2 regions of the Streptomyces sp. NPDC002825 genome follow, and region 2 is predicted to be linked to the other one. Evidence: riboswitches for the same ligand, from Rfam matches in the RefSeq annotation. Region 2 holds a riboswitch; the other holds the start of a gene.
The links. Region 2 has a riboswitch for glycine ahead of gcvP (aminomethyl-transferring glycine dehydrogenase). Riboswitches for the same ligand answer to the same signal wherever they lie in the genome.
Positions count from the first base shown of each region.

Region 1: linked by a shared signal. The riboswitch ahead of gcvT (glycine cleavage system aminomethyltransferase GcvT) and the one ahead of gcvP (aminomethyl-transferring glycine dehydrogenase) in region 2 are both predicted to bind glycine.

Region 1 covers NZ_JBEOVH010000067.1:1,078-8,972, reverse strand. Annotated here, with positions in the region: gene glyA (serine hydroxymethyltransferase) at 1-1,086, opposite strand, end outside; gene gcvH (glycine cleavage system protein GcvH) at 1,119-1,496, opposite strand; gene gcvT (glycine cleavage system aminomethyltransferase GcvT) at 1,574-2,698, opposite strand; glycine riboswitch at 2,760-2,885, opposite strand; glycine riboswitch at 2,886-2,985, opposite strand; gene ABT041_RS38745 (AAA family ATPase) at 3,148-3,810, shown strand; gene ABT041_RS38740 (enhanced serine sensitivity protein SseB) at 3,953-4,693, shown strand; gene ABT041_RS38735 (enhanced serine sensitivity protein SseB C-terminal domain-containing protein) at 4,772-5,563, shown strand; gene ABT041_RS38730 (ABC transporter permease) at 5,916-6,944, shown strand; gene ABT041_RS38725 (ABC transporter substrate-binding protein) at 7,057-7,895, shown strand, end outside.
Region 2 covers NZ_JBEOVH010000005.1:8,429-16,323, reverse strand. Annotated here, with positions in the region: gene ABT041_RS08555 (glutamate-cysteine ligase family protein) at 1-368, opposite strand, end outside; gene ABT041_RS08550 (hypothetical protein) at 850-1,440, shown strand; gene ABT041_RS08545 (DUF5999 family protein) at 1,770-1,976, shown strand; gene gcvP (aminomethyl-transferring glycine dehydrogenase) at 2,054-4,939, opposite strand; glycine riboswitch at 5,119-5,218, opposite strand; gene ABT041_RS08535 (PRC-barrel domain-containing protein) at 5,332-5,706, shown strand; gene ABT041_RS08530 (DNA polymerase IV) at 5,762-7,120, opposite strand; gene ABT041_RS08525 (MerR family transcriptional regulator) at 7,203-7,820, opposite strand.

The DNA.
Region 1 (7,895 bases), on a different contig from region 2:
GGAGGTGACCATCGGCGGACGCGGGTCGTTCGGAACGGCGTTCCGGTTGACCGTGATGCCGACCTCGTGGAGACGGTCCTCGGCCTGCTGGCCGTCGAGCTCGGAGTTGCGCAGGTCCACCAGGACCAGGTGCACGTCCGTGCCGCCGGACAGGACGGAGACACCGTGGGCGGTGACGTCGTCCTGGACCAGGCGCTCGGCCAGCGCGCGGGCGCCGTCGAGGGTGCGCTGCTGGCGCTCCTTGAACTCCTCCGAGGCCGCGACCTTGAAGGAGACGGCCTTGGCCGCGATCACGTGCTCCAGCGGGCCGCCCTGGAAACCGGGGAAGACGGAGGAGTTCAGCTTCTTCGCGAACTCCTTCTTCGCCAGGATGATGCCGCCGCGCGGGCCGCCGAGCGTCTTGTGCGTGGTGGAGGTCACCACGTCCGCGTACTCGACCGGGTTCGGGTGCAGACCGGCGGCGACGAGACCCGCGAAGTGGGCCATGTCGACCCACAGGTAGGCCTCGACCTCGTCGGCGATCCGGCGGAACTCGGCGAAGTCCAGCTGGCGCGGGTAGGCGGACCAGCCCGCGATGATCACCTTCGGGCGGTGCTCCTTGGCGAGGCGCTCGACCTCGGCCATGTCGACCAGACCGGCCTCGTCCACGTGGTACGCGACCACGTTGAACTGCTTGCCGGAGAAGTTCAGGCGCATGCCGTGGGTGAGGTGGCCGCCGTGGGCCAGGTCGAGACCCAGGATCGTGTCGCCGGGCTGGGCGATCGCGAAGAGGGCGGCCTGGTTCGCGGAGGCGCCGGAGTGGGGCTGGACGTTGGCGTACTCGGCGCCGAACAGGTCCTTGATCCGGTCGATCGCGATCTGCTCGGCCACGTCGACGTGCTCGCAGCCGCCGTAGTAGCGGCGGCCCGGGTAGCCCTCGGCGTACTTGTTGGTGAGGACGGAGCCCTGGGCCTCCATGACCGCGACCGGAGCGAAGTTCTCCGAGGCGATCATCTCGAGGGTGGACTGCTGACGGCGGAGCTCGGCGTCGACGGCGGCGGCGACGTCGGGGTCCAGCTCGTGGAGGGGAGTGTTCAGAAGCGACATGAATCGATCCCTAGGGGGTCTCGGGCCCGGTCTCAGTTCCCGGCGAACGCGGTGTACTCGTCGGCGGAGAGCAGGTCCTCCGGCTCGCCCGTGACGCGCACCTTGAACAGCCAGCCACCCGCGAACGGAGCCGTGTTCACCAGGGACGGGTCGTCCACGACGTCCTGGTTGGCCGCGACGACCTCGCCCGTGACGGGGGAGTACAGGTCGCTGACCGACTTCGTCGACTCCAGCTCGCCACAGGTCTCGCCCGCGGTGACGGTGTCGCCGACGGCGGGGAGCTGGGCGTAGACGACGTCACCGAGCGCGTTGGCCGCGAACTCCGTGATGCCGACCGTCGCGACGCCGTCCTCGGCGGCCGACAGCCACTCGTGCTCCTTGGTGTAACGCAGCTCGTTGGGGTTGCTCATGACCTGATTCTCCTGGATCGGGGGAGTACTGATGAACGTGGGTCTTGCGGGGTGAGACGAAGGGTGAGACGAGTGCGTCACTTCTGGCGCTTGTAGAAGGGCAGCGCGACGACCTCGTACGGCTCGTGGGTGCCGCGGATGTCCACACCTACACCCTGGGTGCCGGGCTCGGCGTGCGCCGCGTCCACGTATGCCATCGCGATCGGCTTTCCGAGCGTCGGGGAGGGGGCGCCGGAGGTGACCTCGCCGATGACCTCGCCGTCCTTGACGACGGAGAAGCCGGCGCGCGGGACCCGGCGGCCCTCGGCGATCAGACCGACGAGCTTGCGCGGCGGGGCGGTCTCGGCGCGCTCGGCGGCCTTCTCCAGCGCCTCGCGGCCGACGAAGCGGCCCTCGTTGCTGGTCTTCTCGAACTTCACGACCCGGCCGAGGCCGGCGTCGAACGGGGTGAGGGCGGTGGTCAGCTCGTGGCCGTACAGCGGCATGCCCGCCTCCAGGCGGAGCGTGTCACGGCAGGACAGGCCGCAGGGGATGAGGCCGACGCCCTCGCCCGCCTCGGTCAGCGCCTTCCAGACGCCCTCGGCGTGCTCGGGCTTCAGGAACAGCTCGAAGCCGTCCTCGCCGGTGTAGCCGGTGCGGGCGATCAGGGCGGGGACGCCGGCGACGGTGCCGGGGAGGCCGGCGTAGTACTTCAGGCCGTCCAGGTCGGCGTCGGTGACCGACTTCAGGATGCCGGGGGACTCGGGGCCCTGGACGGCGATCAGGGCGTACGCGTCACGGTCGTCGCGGACCTCGGCGTCGAAGCCCGCGGCGCGGGCCACCAGGGCGTCGAGGACGACCTGGGCGTTGGAGGCGTTGGCGACGACCATGTACTCGGTCTCGCCGAGGCGGTAGACGATCAGGTCGTCGACGATGCCGCCGTCCTCCCGGCAGATCATCGTGTAGCGGGCGCGGCCGTTGCCCACCGTGGAGATGTTGCCGACGAGGGCGTAGTCCAGGAGGTCCACGGCCTGCGGGCCCGTGACGGTGATCTCGCCCATGTGGGAGAGGTCGAAGAGGCCGGCCTTGGTGCGGACGGCGTTGTGCTCGTCACGCTCGCTGCCGTACCGGAGCGGCATGTCCCAGCCGGCGAAGTCGGTCATGGTCGCGCCCAGCGAACGATGCAGGGCATCGAGGGCGGTCAGACGGGGGGCAGTGCTCATGGGGTGGCTCCCGGGTCCCAAGGGCGTGATCGGTGACGAAAACACATGACGGGCGAGGACGTCCTCCCCATCTGTCATGGAACCTGAGAGGTTCACCGAGGGCATCTCGTCGCCGAGCGATCGGCGCCGAGAGTTCGGCTTGCACCTTGGGTGGGGACACGACAGGTGTCCCGCTTTTCAGATCTGCCTCATCCACGCGGTACGGGGCCTGAGAGATTCAAGGGAGGGTCTTGCTCCTTCGGCGCCCGGACGCGCTCGGCGGTCCGGAACTCTCCCGCGCGGATTCGAGCGGCCGGTATGCGATTGTGCGGCGACTGTGCGCGCCTGGCGCGCACATCATTGCATGCGGTGTCGGCCGGGCAAATCGCTTGTGTCGCATTACCCATTCTTTACACTTCGTGGGCAAGGGGTCTCCCAAGGTCTCCTGGGACCCGTACAGGGGGAGCGCGATGAGGATCCAGCACACCGGCGCATACGCGACGAGTACCGGCATACCGTCCCAGCGGGCCCGCGCCCGGAGCCGAGGCCGCGGCCGGCTCCTGCGGGACCTGCGCGAGCGCGGCGGCCGAGGCCCCCGCGCCCTCACCTACGCCGCCGGCGACCTCGTCGTCGTCTCCGGGCTGCCCGGCAGCGGCAAGTCCACCCTGATGAAGCGCGCCGCCGAGGGCAGCGGCATCGACTCCCAGGACGCCCGCGAGCGCTGGGAGGCCCGCATGCCCCGCCTCCTCCCGTACGCCGTCTACCGCCCCCTCGTCCGGATCGCGCACTACGCCGGACTGCGCCGCGCCCTGCGCTCCGGCGCGAGCCTGATCGTCCACGACTGCGGCACCCAGTCCTGGGTGCGGGGCTGGCTCGCCCGCGAGGCGAGACGGCGCGGCCGCGCCCTGCACCTGGTCCTCCTCGACGTCACCCCGGACACCGCGCGGGCCGGTCAGGAGGCCCGCGGCCGGGGCGTCTCCGCGTACGCGTTCGCACGGCACCGGCGGGCCGTGGGCCGGCTCCTGCGCGCCGCCGAGTCCGGCAGCCTCCCGCACGGCTGCGCCTCGGCGACCCTCCTCGACCGGGACGCCGCCGACTCCCTCCGCAGGATCGGCTTCCGGGAGGCCGCCTAGGGGTCGCACCGGCGCGTCCCGCGTCCCGGGCCGTCCCGGGACGGCCGTACCCTTCCCTTTTGGCCACGGCGGTGCCGGGGCGGCGTTAGGGTGCTGCCGGGCGGCCGGTGCGGCAGGCCGTGCGAGAAGGGGAAACGCGACCGTGGACGTGACGTGGCCGGGCAACGAGCTCGAAGAGGTCCTTGCCGCCTCACTCGGCAACCCCGAGGCGGGCGGCCGGCTGGTCGAGGTGCTCGGCCGCAGCCCGGTCTGGGTGCCCCTGCCCAACGGCGGCGGCCCCGACAGCCCCGGCCTCGACCTGGCCACCATGGAGATCGAGGGCGCGGCCTACGTGCCCGTCTTCAGCTCCGAGCAGCAGTTCCTCGCCTGCGTCGGCGACCACATGTCGTACACCGTCGCCCCGGCCCGTGACTTCGCCCGCGGACTGCCCCCGCAGCTCGGCATCGCCGTGAACCCCGGCGGCACCGTCGGCGTCCCGCTGCCCCCGCCCGCCGTCGCCGAGCTCTGCCGCGTCGGCCGCACCCCGCTCGACGGCCCCGCCAGCGGCGGCCGCGTCCGGCTCTTCGAGCCCGACTGGCAGGACGACCCGGTCGACTTCCTCGCCGCCGCCTCCGCCGAGTTCGAGGCCACCGGGGTCGTCGTCACCGCCCGCCGCGCCCTCGCCAGCGTCGAGGGCACCGAACCGGCCCTCTTCATCGGCGTCCAGCTGGGCGGCTGGGACGGCGTCGACCGCAACGCCCCCCTGGACGCCCTCGGCCGCGCCCTCGGCCGGGTCGAGGTCGCCTGGCCGGTCAACCTCATCCTGCTCGACATGGCGCAGGACCCGGTCGGCGACTGGATGCTGGAGCGGGTTCGCCCCTTCTACCAGCGCGCCGCCGTGTGAGCGGACCCCTGTTTAAGCTGAACTGACTCGATCGCTGGACAGACGTACGTGGTGGACGGAAGAGGGGCGGGACCCAGGGTGAGCGCGTCAGGCACCGCTTCGGCCGGGACGGTCGAGCACATGCTGCGCCAGGTGGCACCTGGACGTTACGACGCGTACGAGCAGTTGCTGCACGCCCTCGCCGACGGCGAGCTCTGGATGCTGCTCTGGCAGGGCGCCCCCGGCTCGCCCGACGCCCAGTACGGGAACATGGAGGTCGACGGCTTCGGCTACGCGCCCTGCGTCACCTCCCCCCAGGAGCTCGCCGCCTCCGGCTGGACCCGCGCCCACGAGCTCGTCACCGGCCGCGAGATCGCCCGCGCCCTCTACCCCGACCGCTGGGGCGTCTGGCTCAATCCGCACGCCCCCGGCGGCGGCGTCGGCATCCCCTGGGCCGACCTGCGCCGGATCGCCACCGGTCTCGACCGGATGCCCGCAGGTCCGCTGCGCGTCACCGAGCCCGCCCTGGAGATCCCGCAGTTCTACGCCCTGCTCACGCAGAACGCGCACCGCACCCCGGCCGTCCGGTCGCTGCGCCGCGGCTGGGTGCAGCCCGCGCTGGGCTCCCCGTACCTCGCCATCGGTCTCGACCTGTACGACACCTCCCCGGCGGCCGTCGACACGGTCCGCTCGATGATGCGCCAGTCGATCGGCTCCGTCCCCGACGGGCTGCCCGTCTCGACGGTCGCCCTCTCCGACGCGTACGACCCGGTGGCCCTCTGGCTGCGGGCGAACGCGCGCCCCTTCTACGACCGCGAGGCACACGCCGGACGCGGCTCCGCCGCCGTACCGGCGTACGGGTACCCGCCGGCGGCGCCGTCCGGATACTGAGACGCCCCTCGCGTCCCACCCGGCCCGCCGGTTCCGGGCAGAGTCCTTCGTTCGCCCCAATTGAAGAGCTCAACCGCCCAGTTGGGAGACATGTCCGATTGCGGTCGGAGCTCCCCAGAATGGTCCGCTCACGTGATCACGACGTCCGGATAACGGAAGTCGCAGCACCGCATCACGTTTGAGCAAACATTCACCTTCAGGTCTGGCGGGTGATCGCAGCCGCATTGAAGACTCCCCGGAACACAGGACGTTCGGCTCCTTTCGAGCCGATGTCCAGCAGGTTGTTCCACCGAGCCGCTACCCGCGGCGGGCAAGGGCCGGCTACCGGCGGCCGAGAGGGGTCCTCACCACGATGACGGCACCACTGCACGAGACGAGTGCGGGCGAGGCGACCGCCACCGTCGACGGCGCGCCCGACGCTCCCGGCACTCCGGACAACTCCGGCACCACCGGCAAGGCGATCGAGGGGCGCTCGCCCTGGAAGATCGCCTGGACCCGGCTCAAGCGCGACAAACTGGCCCTCGCGGGCGCCTTCGTCGTCCTCTTCCTGATCCTCGTCGCGATCTTCGCGCCGGTCATCGTGGGCCTCCTGGGCCACCCGCCGGACGAGTTCCACGAGGACCAGATCGACCCGCTGTTCGGCACACCGATCGGCTCCTGGGGCGGCGTCAGCGGCGACTTCCTGTTCGGCGTCGAGCCGGTCAACGGCCGCGACGTCTTCAGCCGGATCGTCTACGGCGCCCGGATCTCGCTCCTCGTCGCCTTCCTGGCGGCGGTCTTCGCGGTCTTCCTCGGCACCGTCCTCGGCGTCATCGCCGGCTACTTCGGCGGCTGGATCGACGCGGCCCTCAGCCGGATCATGGACGTCATGCTGGCCTTCCCCCAGCTGCTCTTCACGATCGCCCTGGTCTCGGTGCTGCCCAACCAGTTCCTCGGCCTCGACGGTTCGGGCGTCCGCATCGCCGCGCTCGTCCTGGTGATCGGCTTCTTCGGCTGGCCGTACGTGGGCCGCATCGTCCGAGGCCAGACGCTGTCGCTGCGCAACCGCGAGTACGTCGAGGCCGCCCAGAGCCTGGGCGCCGGCCGCTTCTACATCCTGCGCCGCGAGCTGCTGCCCAACCTGATCGCCCCGATCATGGTCTACGCGACCCTCATGATCCCCACCAACATCCTCACCGAAGCGGCGCTCAGCTTCCTCGGCGCGGGTGTGAAGCCCCCCACCGCTTCCTGGGGCCAGATGCTGTCGACGGCCATCACCACCTACGAGTCGGATCCCCTGTTCATGGTGATCCCCGGCCTCGCGATCTTCATCACCGTCCTGGCGTTCAACCTCTTCGGCGACGGCGTGCGTGACGCGCTCGACCCGAAGGGCTCCCGCTGACCGTTCGCCGACGACACGCAAGACCCGCCCCTGCCGCTGGCGACAGGAGGCCCATCCCCAATCGGCGGACCGCCGTACAACGGCCGCCACTATCCCGGAGGTTGCTGGACCCATGCTGAAGAGCTCTCAGCGCAGAATCGCCGCGGGCGCGCTGCTTGCCGCGGCCACGATGGTCGTCACCACCGCCTGTGGCGGCGACAACGGTGGCGGCAACGGCAAGGCCGGCGCCGCCCCCGGCTTCAACGCCGCCGTGAACAAGGTCGCCAACGCCTCCGACAAGAAGGGCGGCGAGCTGAAGTTCATCGGCTCGCAGGAGGCCGACTCGTGGGACCCGCAGCGCGGCTACTACGGCTTCGTGTGGGACTTCCAGCGCTACTACACGCGTCAGCTCGTCTCCTTCAAGTCCGAGCCGGGCGCCGCCTCCACCGAGCTGGTCCCGGACCTCGCCACCGACGCCGGCAAGGTCTCGGCCGACGGCCTCACCTACACGTTCACGCTGAAGGACGGCGTGAAGTGGGAGGACGGCAAGCCGATCACCTCCAAGGACATCAAGTACGGCATCGAGCGCATCTGGGCCCAGGACGTCATCTCCGGCGGCCCGATCTACCTCCAGCAGGTCCTCGACCCCAAGGGCGAGTACAAGGGCCCGTACAAGGACACGACCGCGGACAAGCTCGGCCTGAGCGCGATCGAGACGCCGGACGACAAGACCATCATCTTCAAGCTGCCGGTCGCCAACGGTGACTTCCTGCAGATGCTGGCCATGCCCGCCGCCTCCCCGGTCCGCCAGGACAAGGACACCAAGGCCAAGTACGGCCTGAACGTCTTCTCCTCCGGCCCGTACAAGTGGCAGTCGTACACGCCGAACAAGTCCATGAAGCTCGTCCGCAACCCCAACTGGGACGCCAAGACGGACACCCTCCGCAAGGCGCTTCCGGACACCATCTCCGT
Region 2 (7,895 bases):
CCCGCGTCGAGTTCCGCGGCCTTGCGGTCGGCATATCCGATGCCGGTGCCGATCTCTTCCGCGAGCCGGTCGAATACGCGGCCGTGGAGCTGGTGGGGCGCGATGTTCACTTCGAGGTTGAACATTCCGAGTTCCGTCTGGAAATCGGCACTGGCGATCTTTTCGAGAACCGGCCCGTTCAGCATCCTGGGCAACCCGTCGGCGCCGGCGAGATTGAGTTCGATCTCCACGCCCATGAGATTGCGAGGCCGGTCGAACCGCTTCTCCGCCAACAGCCGCGCGAGCCCCGCGAGACACTGCTGGAGCTTTCTGCGGTACTGCTGCCGGTCGGACGGGCCGAACCCGTCGGCCACGACCTTCTGCCCCATCGAAGCGTCCCTCCCCGAGTGGGCGGCCGCCCGGGCGGCCGCGCGTCACGGACGATGATGCCCACCCCGCTGATCCACAACGCCTGCGGAACCGGCCTGTCGGAGGATAGGCTGGACGGAGCGCTCCACCGGCACATCCCGAAGGCATGGAACACGCGACATATACCAATGTCGTATTGTCCTGAGATCCCGGGTCGGAATTCAGCCGTCCGCCTTCGCGAGGAATACGCAGGTGGGAGCGGTATCGTCCTCGTGATTCCGCTTCAACTCCCCGCGATTACGGCCTGATGACGCCTTGTCAGGAATATCGGCGAGGTCTAGCGGAAACACTGTGTGAACACGTGTCGTATAAACTCCGCGGACGAGGCAGAGTGTTGGCGCCCGGCCATGGCCTCATGGCCCCCTCTCTGGCCCCGCCGCCGACAGCGCCGTCGTACCTGCCCACGCATCACCGTGTCTCCTGAGTGAGAGGCGACCCATCATGCTCCGACCCTCCCCGGCCCCTGCGCCGGCCCTCCGCAGTGTCCTCGCGGCCCTCGGTTCACCGACCGCCGTCCGCGAGCCGCGAACTCCCGCGCTGCGGGCCGCACAGGGACCGCTGAGCCCCGAACACCCCCTGCCCGTGCACGTCCTCGGCGTCGCCGGAGCACCGGGGCTCGCACCCCGTACCCGGCTCGCCGGCTGGCGCTTCCTGATCCGGAACGGGGACCGGGCGATCGCCGCCGCGGACACCATGCTCACGCCGGACGGCTGGGCCTTCTCGCACTTCTTCGAGGGTCCGTACGTCTCCGCCACCGAACGGGCCCTGCTCCAGGCCGAGGCCCTGCCGGTCGCGTACCGACCACGACTGCTGTCCGTACCGGAGCTCTACATGCTGACGCTCTGGCTGCACGCCGGACCGGAGGCGGACGACACGACCGTCGCCCCGGCCGCGGCCGACCTCATGGTGCCGCTGGCCCCCGCACCCCCGGGGATCGCGGCCGACCGCCCGTACCAGGTCGCCGATCTCCTGCCCGTGCTCAGTACGCGACTCGCGCCGCCGCCCCTCCTGGGCTCGCCGGCGCCCGCCTGATCCATCCCACGCGTCGCCGCCCCGTGACCCGCCCGGGTCACGGGGCGCACTGCTGTCCGAGCCGCGCGCCCGAACGCGCCTCCCGAACGCCCCTCCCGTACGGACTAGCCCGCTGGGACCACCCCGAACCACCCGAAGAGACGGTGCAGTTGACCTGAACCGCCCCTGCGGGTGATGCGTCTTCCCAGGAGAGGACGAGCTGCCGCGAAATACCTGCGGAAGACCGTCCGTGGGGCAAGACTGGGATCGGAACCGAACCGACGACGGGGGCGGCCATGACCGCGCAGAGCCGCAGGACATCCACCACGACGCAGCGAAAGAACCCACCCATGTGCCAGCATCAGCCTGCCTGTCCCACCGCCGACTCCGCCGACCGGGAGGCGGCCCGACTGATGGCACACCACCCGGAGCAGGGCTGGAGCCTGCTGTGCAACGGTGTCCTGCTCTTCGAGGACACCGGTGAACTGCTGCCGGACGGGCAGATCATCGCCCCGCACCGGCCGCTGACGGCGGGCCAGGTGACGACCGCCGCCTGAAGCGGCAGGACAGCGTACGAGGGAAACGCCGAGGGCCGGCCCGGAGGAGTTCCTCCGAACCGGCCCTCGGCGCGTGCTCAGTTGTCGTACTCGTCCAGCGGCGGGCAGGAGCAGACCAGGTTCCGGTCGCCGAAGGCACCGTCGATGCGGCGCACCGGCGGCCAGTACTTGTCGGCGGCCGAGACACCGGCCGGGAAGACGGCCTCGTCGCGGGTGTACGGGTGGTTCCACTCGCCGCCCAGCGCGGCCGCGGTGTGCGGGGCGTTGTGCAGCGGGTTGTCGTCGGCGGGCCACTCGCCCGAGGCGACCTTCTCGATCTCGGCGCGGATCGCGATCATCGTGTCGCAGAAGCGGTCGAGCTCGGTCAGGTCCTCGGACTCGGTCGGCTCGATCATCAGCGTGCCGGCGACCGGGAAGGACATCGTCGGGGCGTGGAAGCCGTAGTCGATGAGGCGCTTGGCGATGTCGTCGACGCTGACGCCGGTCGCCTTGGCCAGCGGACGGATGTCGACGATGCACTCGTGCGCGACCAGCCCGTTCGGACCGGTGTAGAGCACCGGGAAGTGCGGCTCGAGGCGCTTGGCGATGTAGTTCGCCGCGAGGACGGCGACCTGGGTGGCGCGCTTGAGGCCCTCGCCACCCATGAGGCGCACGTACGACCACGAGATCGGCAGGATGCCGGCGGAGCCCCACGGGGCGGCCGAGATCGGGCCGACACCGGTCTCCGGGCCCGCGGTGGGCTGGAGCGGGTGGTTCGGCAGGTACGGGGCGAGGTGGGCGCGGACGCCGACCGGGCCGACGCCGGGGCCGCCGCCGCCGTGCGGGATGCAGAAGGTCTTGTGCAGGTTCAGGTGCGAGACGTCGCCGCCGAAGTGACCCGGCTTGGCGAGACCGACCAGCGCGTTGAGGTTGGCGCCGTCGACGTACACCTGACCGCCGGCCTCGTGGACCTCGGCGCAGATGTCGGCGACGTGCTCCTCGAAGACGCCGTGCGTGGACGGGTACGTGATCATCAGCACGGACAGCTCGTCGCGGTACTGGGCGATCTTGGCGCGCAGGTCCTCGACGTCGACCTCACCGTCGTCGGCGGTCTTGACGACGACGACCTTCATGCCGGCCATGACCGCGGAGGCGGCGTTGGTGCCGTGCGCGGAGGACGGGATGAGGCACACCGTGCGCTGCTCGTCGCCGTTGGCGCGGTGGTAGGCGCGGACGGCGAGGAGACCGGCCAGCTCACCCTGCGAACCGGCGTTGGGCTGGATCGACACCTTGTCGTAGCCGGTGACCTCGGCGAGGCGCTCCTCCAGCTCGTTGATGAGCGTGAGGTATCCGGCGGCCTGGTCGACCGGCGCGAAGGGGTGGATCTGGCCGAACTCGGGCCAGGTCACCGGCTCCATCTCGGTGGTCGCGTTCAGCTTCATGGTGCAGGAGCCGAGCGGGATCATGCCGCGGTCGAGCGCGTAGTCGCGGTCCGCGAGCTTGCGCAGGTAGCGCAGCATCGAGGTCTCGGAGCGGTGCGCGTGGAAGACCGGGTGGGTCAGGTACGCGTCGGAGCGCAGCAGACCGGCGGGAAGCGTCTCCTCGGTGACGGCGTCGAGGGCCTCGACGTCACCCTCGACACCGAAGGCGCCCCAGACGGCGGCGAGCTGCTCGCGCCCGGTGGTCTCGTCGCAGGAGACCGACACGAGGTCGGCGTCGACGCGGTAGAGGTTCACCCCGGCCTCGCGGGCGGCGGCGACGACCTCGTCGGCCTTGCCGGGCACGCGGACGGTGAGGGTGTCGAAGAAGGAACCGTGCACGACCTCGACGCCACCGGCGGTGAGCCCGGCGGCGAGGATGGCGGCGTAGCGGTGGGTGCGCTCGGCGATCTGCTTCAGGCCGTCCGGACCGTGGTAGACGGCGTACATGCCGGCCATGACGGCGAGCAGCACCTGAGCGGTGCAGATGTTGCTGGTGGCCTTCTCGCGGCGGATGTGCTGCTCGCGGGTCTGCAGGGCCAGGCGGTAGGCGCGGTTGCCGTCGGCGTCGACGGAGACGCCGACGAGGCGGCCGGGCAGGGAGCGGGCGTGCTTGTCCTGGACGGCCATGTAGCCGGCGTGCGGACCGCCGAAGCCCATGGGAACGCCGAAGCGCTGGGTGGTGCCGACGGCGATGTCGGCGCCGAGCTCACCGGGCGAGGTGAGCAGGGTGAGCGCGAGCAGGTCGGCGGCGACGGTGACGATCGCGCCGAGCTCGTGGGCGGCGTCGACCAGCGGCTTGATGTCGCGGACGGCGCCGGAGGCACCGGGGTACTGGATGAGCACACCGAAGACACCGCGCTCGGCGACCTCGGCGGGGATGCCCTCGCTCAGGTCGGCGACGACGACCTCGACACCGGTCGGCTCGGCACGGGTCTCGATGACGGCGATGGTCTGCGGCAGGGCGTCGGCGTCGACGAGGAAGACACCGTTCTTGACCTTGCCGACGCGCCGCGAGAGGGCCATGGCCTCGGCGGCGGCGGTGCCCTCGTCGAGGAGGGAGGCGCCGGAGGTGGGCAGACCGGTGAGGTCGGCGACCATGGTCTGGAAGTTGAGCAGGGCCTCGAGGCGGCCCTGCGAGATCTCGGGCTGGTACGGCGTGTAGGCGGTGTACCAGGCCGGGTTCTCCATGACGTTCCGGAGGATGACCGGCGGGGTGAAGGTCCCGTAGTAGCCGAGACCGATCATCGGGGCGAGGACCTGGTTGCGGTCGGCGAGCGTGCGCAGCTCGGCGAGGACCTCGGCCTCGGTGCGGGCGGCCGGCAGGCCCAGGGCCTCGGCGTTCTTGATGACGTCCGGCACCGCGGCGGCCGTGAGCTCGTCGAGCGAGCCGTAACCGACCTGGGCGAGCATCTTGGCCCGGGCCTCGGCGTCGGGCCCGATGTGCCGCTGCTCGAACGGGATGCCCTGTTCGAGCTCGGAGAGCGGAGTGCGGTTGGCGGTCATGTACGGAGGCCTCCTGGTCGTCACGACCTGCGAGGGGCACCACGGCGCGGGTACCCGGACGGCCTCCCCCTCTGTCATCTCAACCTGAGAGTTTCACCGGCACGCCTCGCGGCCCGCCGGCTTTCACCGTCGGTGAGAGCGGGATGCCGTCGGACATCCGCTCTGCTTTCCAGAGTGACCTCGTCCGCGCGGTACAGGGGCCTGAGAGATTCCGGGGAGGATTTGCTCCTTCGGCGCCCACCGGAAGGTTTCTCCGGGGGACTCTCCCGCACAGGGTCGACAGCCACAACCAGCCTACCAGCGAGGTTGCGGCTCCCATCGCTCAAGTGGCCGACATCCCAGATGTGCACTTTCGTAGGGGTGTAGAGCAGTTGCGACCAGTTGGAGGGACCGTGCAGACCGATATCGATCCGCGCAGCCTGATCGGCCGCAAGGCGTTCGACCGGAACGGGCACAAGATCGGAACCGTGGACGAGGTGTACCTGGACGACGCGACCGGGATCCCGGAATGGGCCGCGGTCCGCACCGGCCTGTTCAGCCGGGACGCCTTCGTCCCCCTGGAGCCGAGCGCACTTCTCGACGACGGCCTCCACATCCCGTACGAGAGGGGCCTGATCAAGGACGCCCCGGACTTCGGAGTGGGCCGCCACCTCTCGCCTGAGCAGGAACTCCAGCTCTACCGCCACTACAGCCTCGCCCTGCCGCCCCCGCCCCCGGACACCCCGGACAAGGACTTCGGCCGCCTGGCGGGCCAGGACGGCACCTGAGAGCCCCGAAGACGAAGCGGCCACCGGAAGACCCGCACCGCAGGGCCGGTGCGGGTCAGGCGGCCGCGTCCCCCCGCACCAGCGGCAAGGGCTCCGAAGGCTCCAGCTCGGGGTCGTCCACGGCGAACGTCCGCACCCGCCCGGGCCCGGACCACGGCTCCTCGAACCGCACCGTGACCCGCCCGACCCCGCTCCCCTGGACCCACCCGGGCCCGTACACGGCGTGCCGCACGTCACGCCCCGGCGCCCACCCCCGCTCGGCCGTCTCGGTCGCGGTGGAGGGCGCCGCCTCGGCCTCCTCGACCGCGGCCTCCTCCTCCGCCGGCCGCTCCGAGGCCTCGGCCTCCGCCTGAGCGAACAGGTCCTCCTGCGTGTAGTCCGCGAGCCCGCTCACCCCCACGCCCAGCAAGCGCACACCCCCCGTCGTGTCCACGGCCTCCAGGAGCCGCCCCGCGGCCTCCCGTACGACAACGGGGTCGTCCGTCGGCCCCCGCAGCGTCTCGGACCGGGTGAGCGTCGAGAAGTCGTACCGGCGCACCTTCAGGACGATGGTCCGCCCGGAGTGCCCGGAGGCCCGCAGCCGCCCCACGCACCTCTCCGCGAGCCGTTCGACCTCGATCCGGATCCGTACCCGGTCGTGGATGTCCGTGTCGAAGGTGTCCTCGACGGACACGGACTTGGCGTCCCGCTCGGCCACCACGGGCCGATCGTCGTACCCCTGGGCCATCAGGTACAGCGAGGCCCCGTGCGCCCGTCCCAGGAGCCGTACGAGCTCGTCCTCGCCCGCCTCCACGAGGTCGGCGACGGTGGTCATCCCGGCGCGCCGCAGATGCTCCCCGGTCGCCGGCCCGACCCCGGGCAGGATCCGCACCGATCGCGGCCCGAGCAGCTCACGCTCGGTGCCGGGCTCGATGAGCACGAGCCCGTCCGGCTTGGCCTCCTCGGAGGCGATCTTCGCGATCATCTTGGACCCCGCGAGACCCACGGACCCGGTGAGCCCCGTCGTCGCGAGGATGTCGGCCCGCAGCCGCTCCCCCGCGGCCCGCGCGCCCGCGCTGTCGTCGGCGACACCGCCCGCCTCGAGGTCGACGAAGGCCTCGTCGAGGCTGAGCGGCTCCACGAGCGGGGAGAGCCGCCGCAACAGCTCCATGACCTGCTCGCTGATCGAACGGTAGAAGGCGAAGCGCGGCACGAGATACGCGGCGTTCGGCGCGAGCCGCCGCGCCTGCCCCATCGGCATGGCCGAGTGCACCCCGAAACGACGGGCCTCGTAGGAGGCGGTCGCGACCACACCGCGCGGCCCGAGGCCGCCGACGACCACGGGCTTTCCGCGCAGGCTGGGCTTCGACGCCTGCTCGGCGGCGGCGAAGAAGGCATCCATGTCGAGATGCAGGATGGTGGGCGCGGCTCTCACACGTCCGATGCTGCCCTACGCCACTGACAACGCCCCCTCGGAACGCCCGGGCACTCCGGGCGAACCGCGGCCGCCGAAGCCCTCAGACCGCCTTGTCGCGCCGCCGCCGCGCCAACTCGTCGCCCGGGTTGTGCCCGACCAGCGTCTCGCCGGTGTCGACCCGCTCCCCGTGGAGCTGCGAGAGCGCGGCCTCGACGTCACGCCAGACGACCCCGACGGCGATGCCGAAAACGCCCTGCCCGCCCTGGAGGAGGTCGACGACCTCGTCGGGCGAGGAGCACTCGTAGACGGTGGCCCCGTCGCTCATGAGCGTCATCCGCTCCAGGTCCCGGAAGCCCCGGGCACGCAGGTGCTGCACCGCGGCCCGGATGTTCTGGAGGGCCACCCCGGTGTCGAGGAACCGCTTGACGATCTTCAGCACGACGACGTCGCGGAAGCTGTACAGCCGCTGCGTCCCCGACCCGTACGCGGGCCGCACGCTCGGTTCCACGAGTCCGGTGCGTGCCCAGTAGTCCAACTGGCGATAGGTGATCCCGGCGGCCGCGCAGGCCGTCGGTCCGCGGTAGCCGATCGCCGCGTCGGCGACGCCGGCACCGGTGTCCGTCCCGAAGTCGCCCCCACTGCCGTGAAGCGGATACGGACCGCTCTCCCCGGACACGCGTCCGAGCGAGCTCCCTGCCGTACCGTCCGCGCTGCTCATCACGCCGACCCTCCGTCCTTGACCTGCCCACACGAAGGTAGGCAGTCACTCGGGGTGCGTCAACGATCGCCACAC